3 regions of the Paenibacillus sp. FSL R5-0701 genome follow, and region 3 is predicted to be linked to each of the others. Evidence: predicted binding sites of a transcription regulator. Region 3 holds the regulator's gene; each other region holds the start of a gene.
What was found. The regulator NrdR, encoded in region 3, represses ribonucleotide reductase genes. The targets are predictions, from matches to a motif close to AACACNATATATNGTGTT.
Positions count from the first base shown of each region.

Region 1: the regulator NrdR is predicted to act here: its motif matches at 1,765-1,782, upstream of MKZ13_RS10675 (adenosylcobalamin-dependent ribonucleoside-diphosphate reductase).
Region 2: the regulator NrdR is predicted to act here: its motif matches at 1,855-1,872, upstream of MKZ13_RS28905 (anaerobic ribonucleoside triphosphate reductase).

Region 1 is NZ_CP150230.1:2,274,906-2,279,125, forward strand. It holds gene MKZ13_RS10670 (SNF2-related protein) at 1-1,459, opposite strand, end outside; gene MKZ13_RS10675 (adenosylcobalamin-dependent ribonucleoside-diphosphate reductase) at 1,843-4,220, shown strand, end outside.
Region 2 is NZ_CP150230.1:6,582,437-6,586,656, forward strand. It holds gene MKZ13_RS28900 (histidine kinase dimerization/phospho-acceptor domain-containing protein) at 1-1,436, opposite strand, end outside; gene MKZ13_RS28905 (anaerobic ribonucleoside triphosphate reductase) at 1,918-3,879, shown strand; gene nrdG (anaerobic ribonucleoside-triphosphate reductase activating protein) at 3,876-4,220, shown strand, end outside.
Region 3 is NZ_CP150230.1:2,114,441-2,118,660, reverse strand. It holds partial or broken gene MKZ13_RS09955 (IS30 family transposase) at 1-569, opposite strand, end outside; gene MKZ13_RS09950 (bacterial surface protein) at 899-1,711, opposite strand; tRNA gene MKZ13_RS09945 (tRNA-Ala) at 1,901-1,973, opposite strand; gene nrdR (transcriptional regulator NrdR) at 2,159-2,626, opposite strand; gene MKZ13_RS09935 (alpha/beta-type small acid-soluble spore protein) at 2,742-2,963, shown strand; gene MKZ13_RS09930 (lytic transglycosylase domain-containing protein) at 3,046-3,609, opposite strand; gene coaE (dephospho-CoA kinase) at 3,606-4,202, opposite strand; gene MKZ13_RS09920 (MntP/YtaF family protein) at 4,212-4,220, opposite strand, start outside.

The DNA.
Region 1 (4,220 bases), 160 kb from region 3:
CATTTTGCTGTCCCAGCCGGTGTACCCGACCGATCCGCTGCTCTACCCGCATAGGGTTCCAAGGCAGATCAAAGTTGATCATATGATGGCAAAATTGCAAATTGATGCCTTCACCACCCGCTTCGGTTGCAATCATGGCCTGCACACGCCCGCGGAAGAGATCCATCATCCAGTCTTTTTTGCCACGATTCATGCCACCCCGATAAGGTACAGCCGTAAGCCCGTTGTTGCGGAAATAGTTTAGCAGATACTCCTGCGTGGCCCGGTATTCGGTGAAGATGATTACTTTTTCATTCATGTTCCGAATTAGTTCCATTGTTTTCTCGGCTTTGGTATTTTCCTTGATCGCTTTAATATGGGCAACGAGTTCCCAAATCTTGTCCCGAAGGGGAGAGTCCAGCGGAAGTTTCTTCGACAGATTAACCAGCGTCACGAATACAGCATCCCGACTGCTGCACACTTCACGCTGCAATGTAACAAGGGAGAGCATGCTGCTCAGATTGCCGCCAGCTTCCTGGTACTGGTCTTTGACAAAGGAAGTCACACCATCATAAAGCGCTTGTTCTTCGGGCGATAATTGCAGATTCACGTTGGAGACGTTCCGTTTGGTAAATTGAACGGGGCCTTCGCCGCGTCGGTTACGAATCATGACTTTGGATAACTCATTCTTAAGCTGTTCCTGATTTTTCGGAACCCGCTTGTCTACAACAAAGTTGGCCGCAAAGTCACCCTGACGACCCAGTTGACCGGGCTTCAGCAGGTTGATCAGATTGAACAATTCACTCATATCGTTCTGCACAGGTGTAGCTGTGAGCAGCAGGCAATACTTTTTGCGCAATTTCAGCATGAATTGATAGTTGGTTGTTTTTTTGTTTTTGAGCTTATGAGCCTCGTCAATAATGATCATGTCGTAATCGGTATTCAGCAGCATATCTTTGTGCGGGTCACGTTTGGCTGTATCCATGGAAGCAACAACCACTTCATTCTGCCAGGAATAGGCCTTTTTCTGGGCAATAGCAGGGATGCCAAATTTTGAATTCAACTCCCGTACCCATTGCAGCACAAGAGACGCTGGCACGAGAATGAGTACCTTGGATACGAGACCTCGAACCATATATTCTTTCAGAATGAGACCGGCTTCAATGGTTTTGCCAAGACCCACCTCATCGGCGAGAATGGCCCGGCCTGACATTTCAAATAATACTCTGCGTGCAGTGTCCATCTGGTGAGGGAGTGGGGTAAGGCCTTGTAGATGCTTGAGACATTGGATCTCGTCAAAATTGGGAATCAAATTGGTTTCTTCGGCTTGAATCCCCAGTTGGAAGAGTCGATAATCCCCCCAAGGACCTCCTTTATCCAGTCGTGATTCCAATTGATTAATCCAGCTTCGATCAAATTCCAGCGGAACGGGCAGCTCGGCTACAGGTTGATTCGTGTGGTGCGGGTTTTTCCGGTTCATGGTGTGTCCTCCCCTGCCATACGTGATGACGTTTTATTCGTAGGTAATAGTATGGACGAATGAGAGTCAGTTCATAACTATGTGGGTTCAAATAAGGAATATTTACACTTGTCACTCCGATGACAGAATAACCTTCCAATCGCTGTTATCCCCAGATTTTTTGTGTGCCAAAAAATTCACAGATATCGTATTCATGCGTATGAGGGTGTGTGAAGAAGTTTGTCCGAGCAGGGGAGTCTATAAAATAAGGTCTGTGATAAAAGTCATATGGAAAATCAATATATGGTGTAATATACTGGTTTTATATCACTATATGTGGTGTTTCATCATAATTTACTCTTATAGTGAAAATGGAGATTTATTTCGGGAGGTTGAACGTAGCGATGAAATCGAACCAACGATCGTACCCACTAGAAGGACTCAGCGAAAAAATATTTCTGGACCGATACGCCTGGAAGGACGCTGATTCGAATCATGCCAAGGTCGGAGATGTTGTATTGGTATTAACGAAGGATGATCCGAAGTTCCCAACCAAGGAAGTGGGCGAAATCATAGAACGTCAGGGTCAGCTTGTACAGGTAAGGACTCGAAGCGGAGAGATGATCAAGACAAATGTGGAGAAACTGACACTCAACATAGAAAAAACACCGGAAGAGATGTGGGACCGCCTCGCCAAAGCGATGGCTTCTGTCGAATCCACAGCCGATCAGCGGGCAACGTGGGAGTCCAAGTTCCGCTCCGTGTTGGAAGATTGGAAGTTAGTACCCGGAGGCCGCATTGCTGCCGGTGCGGGGGCAAGCGATGAGCTGACACTCTTCAATTGTTATGTCATTCCGTCTCCGCAAGACAGTCGGGGTGGTATCATGAAGACTTTGACCGAGATGACGGAGATTATGGCACGTGGGGGAGGCGTAGGTATTAATTTGTCCTCTTTGCGTCCTCGCCGAGCGGTGGTGAAAGGTGTCAACGGATCATCCAGCGGTTCCGTATCGTGGGGCGGATTGTTCAGTTATACGACTGGACTGATTGAACAGGGCGGAAGCCGCCGGGGTGCGCTCATGCTGATGATGAATGACTGGCATCCGGATGTGCTTGATTTTATTACCGTGAAACAAACGATGGGGCAGGTGACCAATGCCAATCTGTCTGTATGTGTGAGCAACACATTTATGGAGGCTGTCAAGCAGGATGGAGATTGGGACTTGGTTTTCCCCGATACGAACGATCCGGACTACGACACCGAGTGGAACGGGGATATGCAGCAATGGAAAGCAGCAGGTCATTCGGTGGTGCACTATCGTACACTGAAGGCTCGCAAAATCTGGCATACCATTATTGAATCAGCCTGGAAATCGGCAGAGCCTGGTGTGGTATTCATGGAGTACTACAACCAGATGTCCAACAGCTGGTACTTCAATCCGATAATCTGTACTAATCCTTGCGCGGAACAGGGTCTGCCTGCCTGGGGTGTATGTAATCTGTCTGCCATTAATCTGTCCAAATTCTACGATGAAACAAATCATGATGTGGCATGGGATGAACTGGCGGAAACCACTCGCATCTCGGCTAGATTTTTGGACAATGTCATCGATGCAACACCATATCATTTTGAGGAAAATAGACTGAATCAGCAGCGTGAACGCCGGGTTGGGCTTGGCACGATGGGACTGGCAGAGCTGATGATTAAGCTGCGTATTCGATACGGCAGTCCTGAATCTCTTGTTTTTCTGGATAAACTGTATGGATTCATGGCGAAGGAGGCCTATCTGGCATCGGCAGAGATTGCAGCAGAGAAGGGAGCTTTCCCAGCTTTCGAAGCTGAACCGTACTTACAGAGTGGATTCATGAAAAACATGGTTGCGACGTACCCTGAAGTGGGAGAGGCTATTCGTAAACAGGGCATTCGAAATGTCACACTGATCACACAGGCGCCAACGGGAAGTACAGGCACGATGGTGGGCACATCAACAGGTATTGAGCCGTATTTCGCCTTCAAGTATTTCCGTCAAAGCCGTCTGGGTTATGATGAACAGTTCGTACCGATTGCACAAGATTGGCTGGATGAACATCCGGGTGAAGCTTTACCAGACTATTATGTGACGGCAATGGATCTGTCGGCTGAGAATCACATCCGGGTGCAGGCTGCGATTCAGCAATGGGTGGATAGTTCGATCTCGAAGACGGCCAACTGTCCGGCTGATTTTACAGTGGAGGATACGGCTGAGCTGTACGAACTGGCCTTCGACCTTGGCTGCAAGGGAGTAACGATATACCGCGATGGCAGCAGGGATGTGCAGGTGCTGTCCACGTCGAAGAAGGAAGCGACCCAGGCTGAAGATCAGAACACGGCGGAAGCTGAAGAGAAGACAGTCGTATCTGTAATAGAAAACCCGAATAATGCTGAAGTACAGGCAAGTGATGGAACTTCCAATAGCCAGGATGGTGTTAGCACGCATTCTTCCGATCAAGCCCCGTCCTCTTCTACAGTACTGGATAAACAATACAGAAGCCGTCCTCAAGTACTGCGCGGTGCGACATACAAAATCAATACGCCATTTGGGATGGCTTACATTACGATCAATGATCTGGAGGGAACGCCGGGTGAGATCTTCCTGAATGTGGGCAAAGCGGGATCGGACGTGTTTGCCATGGCTGAGGCACTCGGTCGAGTATGCTCTCTGTTCCTTCGATACGGAGATCATGGGCACAAGGTTGAACTGTTGATCAAACATCTCAAGGGAATCGGTGGTTCGGGCGCGAT
Region 2 (4,220 bases), 2.7 Mb from region 3:
ACGGCTACATCAGGCATGAATCCTTCGTTGATCCAATCATGCGCTAATGTCAGATTCGAGGTCATGTGTACATCCATCTCCCACCTACGCATCAGGGAAGAGACGCCTTGCAAAATGTCAGGGTCTTTGGCAAGTAACACCTTTTTCCCTTTTAACCGTTGCTGAACACTTGCGAGTTGAGGTAACTCCCAGTATCTGCGTAACGGAAGGGATATGTTGAATTCCGTCTCATTTTCCTTCACACTGCTCACCTGAATACGGCCATGCATGAGAATGGCAAGATTCTGGCTTACAGCCAGACCCAGATTACTTCCAATCAGTTTTTGGATATTCAACTTCTCTTCTTGGCTGTTAAAGGTTTGCATCTTCTTATCCGATAACGTCTGACCTGTGTAATTCACCTTGAGCAGAAGTGTACCCGTCTCTTCGGTGTCTTCTCCGTTCACCACTGCCGTGATCAGGACGGAGCCCTCACGCGTTGAATCGAGAGCGTATTGAATGACATGTGCAAGCAGCTGTCCGATCTTGATCTCATCACCAACGAATACTTGCGACACATTCAGCTCCAGATTCAATCCCAGCTCAATGTTCTTGCCAGCCGCAATTCCCGCATAAAGATAGACCGTATTCTCAATTGTACCTACCAGATCGAAAGGATCATCATGTATAACCGTTTTACCTGCCTCATTGATGTTGAAATTCATCATATTGTTCAACAAAGTAAGCAGAATATTGCCGCTCGTCTCAATCATATTCACATATTCTGACTGCTCCTCAGGCATATCCGGTGTACGTATCAGATCAGTCAGTCCCAGAATGCCGTTCAACGGATTGCGAATCTCATGACTCATCAGCTTGAGCATCTGTGATTTGGTCATGGCCTCCGATTCAGCTCGTTCTTTCTCTGCCTGGAGCTGCTGTTGCATTTGTTCCGAATCACTCAATTTACGCTCCTGAAGATGCAATGTGCTCTCCAGGTCCACAACATAGCCAAGGAATACGGCCATCGCCTTCAGCGTCTTCATGTCGGTTTCACTGATTACATAATCAGGATTATCCATCAGACAGATGGTCCCGAATGTTTCGCCAGATCTTCGCATGATGGGCACGCCCACGAAGAAACGATTGCCGAGCCCACTCGTGACATCCATGAATCTTGTCATCGGATGTTCACATGTATTCTGGATTGTAAGGTTCTCATGTTTATCTTTTAATACCAAGCTGCAGTAAGAATCTTCAAATGGAAGTTCGCTACCTTTTACAATCAATTCTTCCTTGCGATTGAACGCCTCCAGAATGACATTCGTCAAACCGTCATTCGTAGCAACAAAGATGGTATTAACCTTCAATATACCACTTAGTACGTCTACAATATGGGCCGCAGCTTCCTTTATATCTTCATAGAAGCCTCTCGTAATGCCTTCTGCCGTCCCCATGATCCACCCCTTTTATCTTAGCTGCACTATCTAATCTGTAGATCATAATTGTGTAATCACGTACAAGGGTTCATCAAAAAATCCGAATAGCTGTCACAATCTATACTTATATGATTAACACCGTAGCTGTATAAGAGAATCATACTTCCTGTTTATTGCCCATTTGCGGTCAAAACAGTTCTTAAACGGATGGATTAACAAACGAAAAATTATGGCAAAACGCCTTTTCAGATTGATTAAAGTCCATCTTGTCCAACTTCGGATATTATCCTTGCAGGATAACTAGAAATTATACGCTTCTACTCAAACTTTGGGAACCTTTATCCACAGCAATTAAAGGAAAGTCCACTTTGTCCTGTGAACTATGTGACCATTATCACACCCAAAAAACCACATATAGTTTATAAATGGATAAGACGAATCTACATATAGTGTTATACGGAAATTGAATGATATTCAATCATTTTAGGAGGAACCTTACATGAACATGCTTGAGTATGCCACTCCACCGGCATCCGATCTATTATCCGACCTGGGAAGACGAATTATTGGCGCAGAAGACGCCGATACGCTGAGGGAAAATGCCAATCTGAACGGAGACTCCTTCAGCGGCAAGATGAGCAGGCTCGGTTCGGAGACAGCCAAGTGGCATGCTCTGCGTCATGTGTTGCCGGAAGAGCTTGCCCAAGCTGTGGAGAATGGGGATCTGTATGTACACGATCTGGACCAGTATGCACTTGGAACGACCAACTGCATCTTTATCCCGTTTGACCGTCTTCTTGCTGCGGGTTTCAATACAGGCAACGGATCGGTTCGCACACCTCAGACAATCATGTCTGCAATGGCTCTGGTTGCGATCATCTTCCAATCCCAGCAGAACAGTCAATATGGCGGTGTGTCAGCCAATAAAATCGACTGGGATCTGGCTCCCTATGTACAGCGATCGTTCCGCAAACATTACCGCAAAGGACAACGACTCTTTGGTGAGCATGCCCTGCTCGAGGATGAACAGCTTCATCTGGACAGCATCGAAGCGAAGAATCAGTGCCCGCAGGCGTATGCCTTCGCCTATGAAGAGACTGAACTGGAGACAGGACAAGCTGCTGAATCGCTGATTCATAACCTGAATACGATGAGCAGTCGTGCAGGTGGCCAGATTCCATTCACTTCACTGAACTATGGATTATGTACATCAGCAGAAGGTCGGTTGGTATCACGCTCGTTGCTGGAAGCAACCATCCGTGGCCTGGGCAACGGGGAGACTCCCGTGTTCCCTCAACATATTTTCCAGTGCAAACAGGGGATCAATCAGGCTCAAGGAGAGCCGAACTATGATTTGTTCCGTCTCGCAGTCACCTGTTCATCCCGGCGGATGTATCCCAACTTTGTCAATGTGGATGCCTCTTTCAATCTGCCTTTCTATCATCCGGAAGATCCGGATACGATCATCGCCACCATGGGATGCCGCACACGTACACTGGCTGACCGATTTGGTCGCAATCGTCAAAGTGGTAAAGGTAATCTGTCCTTCAACACCATTAACCTCGTGAAACTGGGCATCCGGTTTGGCATCTGCCAAGGTGCCAGAGCTGTCGCTGACCGGGCCGGATTCTATACTGCTTTGGAGTCGGTTATGCATAATGCCGCTTCCGGCCTGCTGCACCGGTACCGGATTCAGACAGCACAGCCTGCCAAGGCATCGGACTTCATGATGCGGGAGGGAGTATGGGAAGGTGGGGAACAGCTTGGCCCGAACGAGCCGGTTGCCGATCTTTTGAAGCATGGAACATTATCTCTTGGTTTTATCGGTCTTGCGGAATGTATGACAGCTCTCTATGGGCGTCATCATGGGCAGGACACTCATGTACATCGTGAAGCATTGAACATTATTCGGACCATGCGAGAATTCTGTGATCGGATGAGCGAGCAGCATAACCTGAACATCACCCTGTTTGCCACGCCTGCTGAAGGGTTGTCCGGCAAATTCACGAAGATCGACAGAGAGCGTTATGGCCTCATTCCTGGAGTTAATGATCGGGAGTATTATACGAACTCATTCCATATCCCGGTATACCATACTCTTCCAGCTTATCGGAAGATTGAACTGGAGGCCCCGTTCCATACGTTATGTAATGCGGGTGCAATCTCCTATGTGGAGCTTGACGGGAACGTTCGAGCCAACACGGCAGCTTTCCTGCGGATCGTACAATATGCACTGGCACAGGATATCGGATATTTCTCCATTAATCACCCGATCGATCGCTGCCCTGCATGTGGTTATGAAGGGGTCATTGGAGATGTATGCCCAGGCTGCGAAGCCCACGAGAACCATGTGCATTTCCAGCGTTTACGCCGCGTAACGGGTTATCTGACTGGAGATTACAAAGTACGCTTCAATGCTGCGAAGCAGGCCGAAGTGCGGGATCGGGTGAAGCACCGGTGAATCTGTATGGTTACATCCCGGAATCGGTGAATGAAGGGACAGGCCTGCGCGCCGTGTTGTTCATCAGCGGATGTCGTCACGCCTGTCCGGGCTGCTTCAGTCCGGATTCATGGAGCTTTCGAGCGGGTGAGCCCTTTACAGAGGAGCGGCAGCAGCAGATTCTGCATGAAGTGACGACCCATCCATTGCTGGATGGCGTTACGTTGTGTGGCGGTGATCCCTTTTTCTCGGCAGCAGAATGTACGTCTTGGGTTCAGCAGCTCCGCGCTGCACGTCCTGATCTGACGGTATGGGCTTACACGGGATTCGAATATGAAGAGCTGATCACCGACCCTGTGAGA
Region 3 (4,220 bases):
GGTTTTGCGTTCAATGAGCGTGGCTATGCATCCTTTACTTTTCCCACGACTAGATACGACGGTATCCAGTTCCCAGTGCCCAAACGTTTCACGAGAACGAACCTCTTGGGGACGATCCGAAATGGATCTGCCAATGGCAAATTTACCGCGAGTTTCTGCGGGTTTCTGACGCTTTCCTTTGTGCCGAAGAACCTGTAACGTGCCTTGAACCAGTCGACCTGCGTAGATCCAGCGATAGATCGTTTTGAAGGATACTGCTTGCAAGCCTTCGGTACGGAAGCGTTGATTGATCTGTTCCGGAGACCACGTTGCCTTCAGTTTTTCCTCCAGTGAAGCAGCTAAGGTGCTTGACCATTTACCTGAAGAAACAGAGGATTGACGACGCTTCTCATAAGCGTTCTGAGCGTGTTCTGCTGATAGGGATACGATGAATTAGCACGATCTAGTTCGCGGCAAATCGTGGACGAATGTCTCCCCAGTTCTTTTGCAATAGCTCTTGAGCTTTTGCCTTGTCTGTGGAGGATTTCTAGCTTGCTGCGTTCGATTATGCTAAGATGTGAATAACTCATGGACTGATTCTCCTTGTGTGAATGCTGGTGTGGTAACTTTCATTCTACACGAATCAGGCTGTGAGCCATTTTTTTATTTCAGTAGGGTGTCGCACTTCATATTACAATCCGTCAATTTAAAAAAGAATATTAGTATCTTCGCTCCTTCTCTTGAAATAAGTTCAAGAGTTTACGGAGTATCGTGGTTCGTTAACACAACAAAAAAACGCCATCACATGACGTGATGGCGTTCTTGACTATGAAGCCTAGGGGGATCGAACCCCTGACCTCATCGCTGCGAGCGATGCGCTCCTCCACGATTGTTATTCAAGTAATAATAAAAAAGATGTTTATTGGGCTGTATTATACTCACTCACTTCAAAGTTTAAGATCTTATTAAAAATCACATAATTTTTACGACTCTTGAACGGCCCCTTATTGTTATCATGTTTATCAATAGCATAGGAAGCTGTACCACTTCCAGCTTGTTTGTTCTCATACCAGGCAATAAAACTTTTGACCTCTTCCATACTCAGATCGAACTCCTTCTCAAGGCCAGTATCCATCGTAACCACCAAAATAGCACGACCACCGTTTGGTTGTTCTGGTTCTGGTTCTGGAGTTGGTTCTGGAGTTGGTTCTGGTGTAGGAGCCGGAATTAACGCTCCACTACTACTAATATCGATTGCGCTCAGAACAAAATCCGTTGAGTCTTCTTTTTGATATATCAACGTTACTTGATGATCTTTATTATCTAATCCAGTTTTTTGGAATAAAAGCGTATCAGTTTGGGCATTTCCATAAGCAGAAAATAAATATGTAGTTTCATCAATCTGAATTTTCATAACTTTAGATTTATTCATATTTCTTGATCCAATTACTCTTAGTTTATCTCCCTTAAACCAAAAAGAAGCCGTTGCCTCATTTGTCAATGCAGCGGATGCAGAGCCTGTACTATACAAAGTGTTATCATACTTTGTCCATGTTCCTGTGTAGGTGATTAGGGGATTTCTGTCAACAATTCGACTCCACCCAGCTTCGGCCTGTTTTAATTGGCTACTTCCAACAGTAGCGGCCAAAGCTTCTTTTTGAAATCCAAAAAATGTTATAGCCATAATTACAATCAGGCTACTCAATCCTATCTTCTTCTTCCAGTTCTTCACTAACTTTCATCTCCTCAGTGTATGTTATTAATCAATTATATATTAAACAAGGGTATACATATAGTCTGTTATTTTTAATAAACATAAGAGTTATTGAATAATATCCGATCCTTATACCTTTACTAAGTGATAGTCCCTATTTTCACATCAAAAAAACGCCATCACATGACGTGATGGCGTTCTTGATTATGGAGCCTAGGGGGATCGAACCCCTGACCTCATCGCTGCCAGCGATGCGCTCTCCCAGCTGAGCTAAGGCCCCAGGATATGAAATAGATAACTTGTCCAACACTGCTACGTTCCACAGGCGACTCCTATATCATATAAAATCCAGCTTTCGCTGTCAATCACTTTCTCAAGATCCAAAGTGATTGGAGAAGAACAACCGATTTCTCTGGTACACACGGACTGGAACTCCAGACTGCTCTTCTCCCTATCCCCACTTCACTAATCCTCCAGATCGTCTTTGGACAACAGGGATTTCAGTTCTTTCATGAACATATTGATATCTTTGAACTGGCGGTATACCGAAGCAAAACGGACATACGCCACTTCATCGACTGGAAACAACTGTTCCATCAATAGCTCACCAATCTGGCGACTCTCCACTTCAGCATCAGCTGTATTGCGCAGAGATTTCTCTACTTCAGATACCATCATCTCCAGGGTCTCTACGGAGACTGGACGTTTCTCACAGGCACGAATAAGCCCGCGGAGAATCTTGTCCCGGCTAAACTCTTCCCGGCTGCCATCTTTCTTAATGACGATCAGTGGAGTCTCCTCAATCATCTCAAACGTTGTAAATCTTCGGGCACACTGCTCACACTCACGGCGACGACGAATGGATTTTGCTTCGTTGGCCGGACGCGAATCAAGCACTTTGGTACCCATATAACCGCAATAAGGACACTTCAACTCAGATCACTTCCCACGTTTTACTTTTACCACATATTCCCTGTCTTGATTTTGTAATGAAAAATGCATTGCCGACACATAATACTTTTACCAACCCGCGAGGAGGTGAACAGCAATGGCACAAAGCAATGGTAACTCCAACAACCTGGTGGTAACTAAAGCTTCCGCAGCACTCGAGCAAATGAAATATGAAGTTGCTCAAGAACTCGGAATCAGCATCCCACAAGACGGATACCAAGGTAACATGACTTCTTACGAGAACGGTTCGATCGGTGGATACATCACGAAGCGTCTGGTAACAATTGCAGAACAGCAATTGGCAGGTCAATACCAATAATATCTGCATCGTAATACGCTACACAGAGGAGCATGGAGCGGCCGGTGAACAACCGGCCTGCTCTGTGCTTCTACTTATATACTTAGAACGTATTATAGATCTTTACATACTGATTATAATAGTAAATGACTCTTTGTACATAGTGACGCGTCTCACCAAACGGAATATCTTTCACTGTATCGAACGAGCCATCCCATACACCATCTCTAAGCCAACTGTTCACTTTGCCTGGACCCGCATTATAGGCAGCGATCATAACTGCTTCATTGCCATCGAATTGATCGGATAGATTCCGCAGATACCATGTGCCTAATTGAATATTTCGTTCAGGCTCGTGCTTCAATTCCTCCAGCGAAGTGTCGGGAATTTTGGCTTGTTCCAGTATCCAGTTGGCCGTATCCGGCATCAGTTGCATGAGCCCGATGGCGCCTCGTTTGGATTCCTTGCTTGTCTTGAAATTGGTCTCCACCTTGATAATGGAAGCAATCAGAAACGGATCAACCTCATAACTCTGAGATTGGGCACGGATCTCTTCCTTATAATGTATGGGATAGAACCATGCCATCCAGTTTGTATTCAGAAATAACACCAGTACAAAGGACACAAACATCAACAGCAGTACACGTTTCTTACGCAATATTTTCATAACAAACCCTTATGCTGTAGATATGAGTCAATTTGCTGCTCCGTCGCAGACCATAAGCCGCTGTTATCGATTACAATGTCTGCCAGCTGTTTTTTGCGCTCAATATCCATCTGTACATCCATTCGAGCCTCAGCCTGTGCTGCAGTCATTCCATCCCGACTCATCAAGCGATCTCGTTGCACCAATCTCGGGACATATACAACCATGACTTCCTCGAAACCGTCCTCCAGACCTGATTCGTAGAGCAAAGGAATATCAGACACCACAAGTTTATCCGGATGTTGCAGTTCGTATGCAGCAGCCCGTTCGCGCATCTCTCTTCGGATTGCCGGGTGTGTCATAGCCTCCAGTGCCTTTCGTTCCTCGGGTTGTTGAAAAACAATACTTCCAAGCTTTTTCCGATCCAGTGTTCCATCTTCGTTCAGTATGGCTTGTCCGAACCGCTTAACAGCGGCGGCCAACACGGGATGCCCGGGCATCATAACTTCCCGGGCAATAACGTCTGCATCGATGAGCAACGCTCCCTTACTGGCGAGATAGGCGGAAACACTGCTTTTGCCTGTCGCGATCCCGCCGGTTAAGCCTATATTCATCGTTTCACCTCATAACAA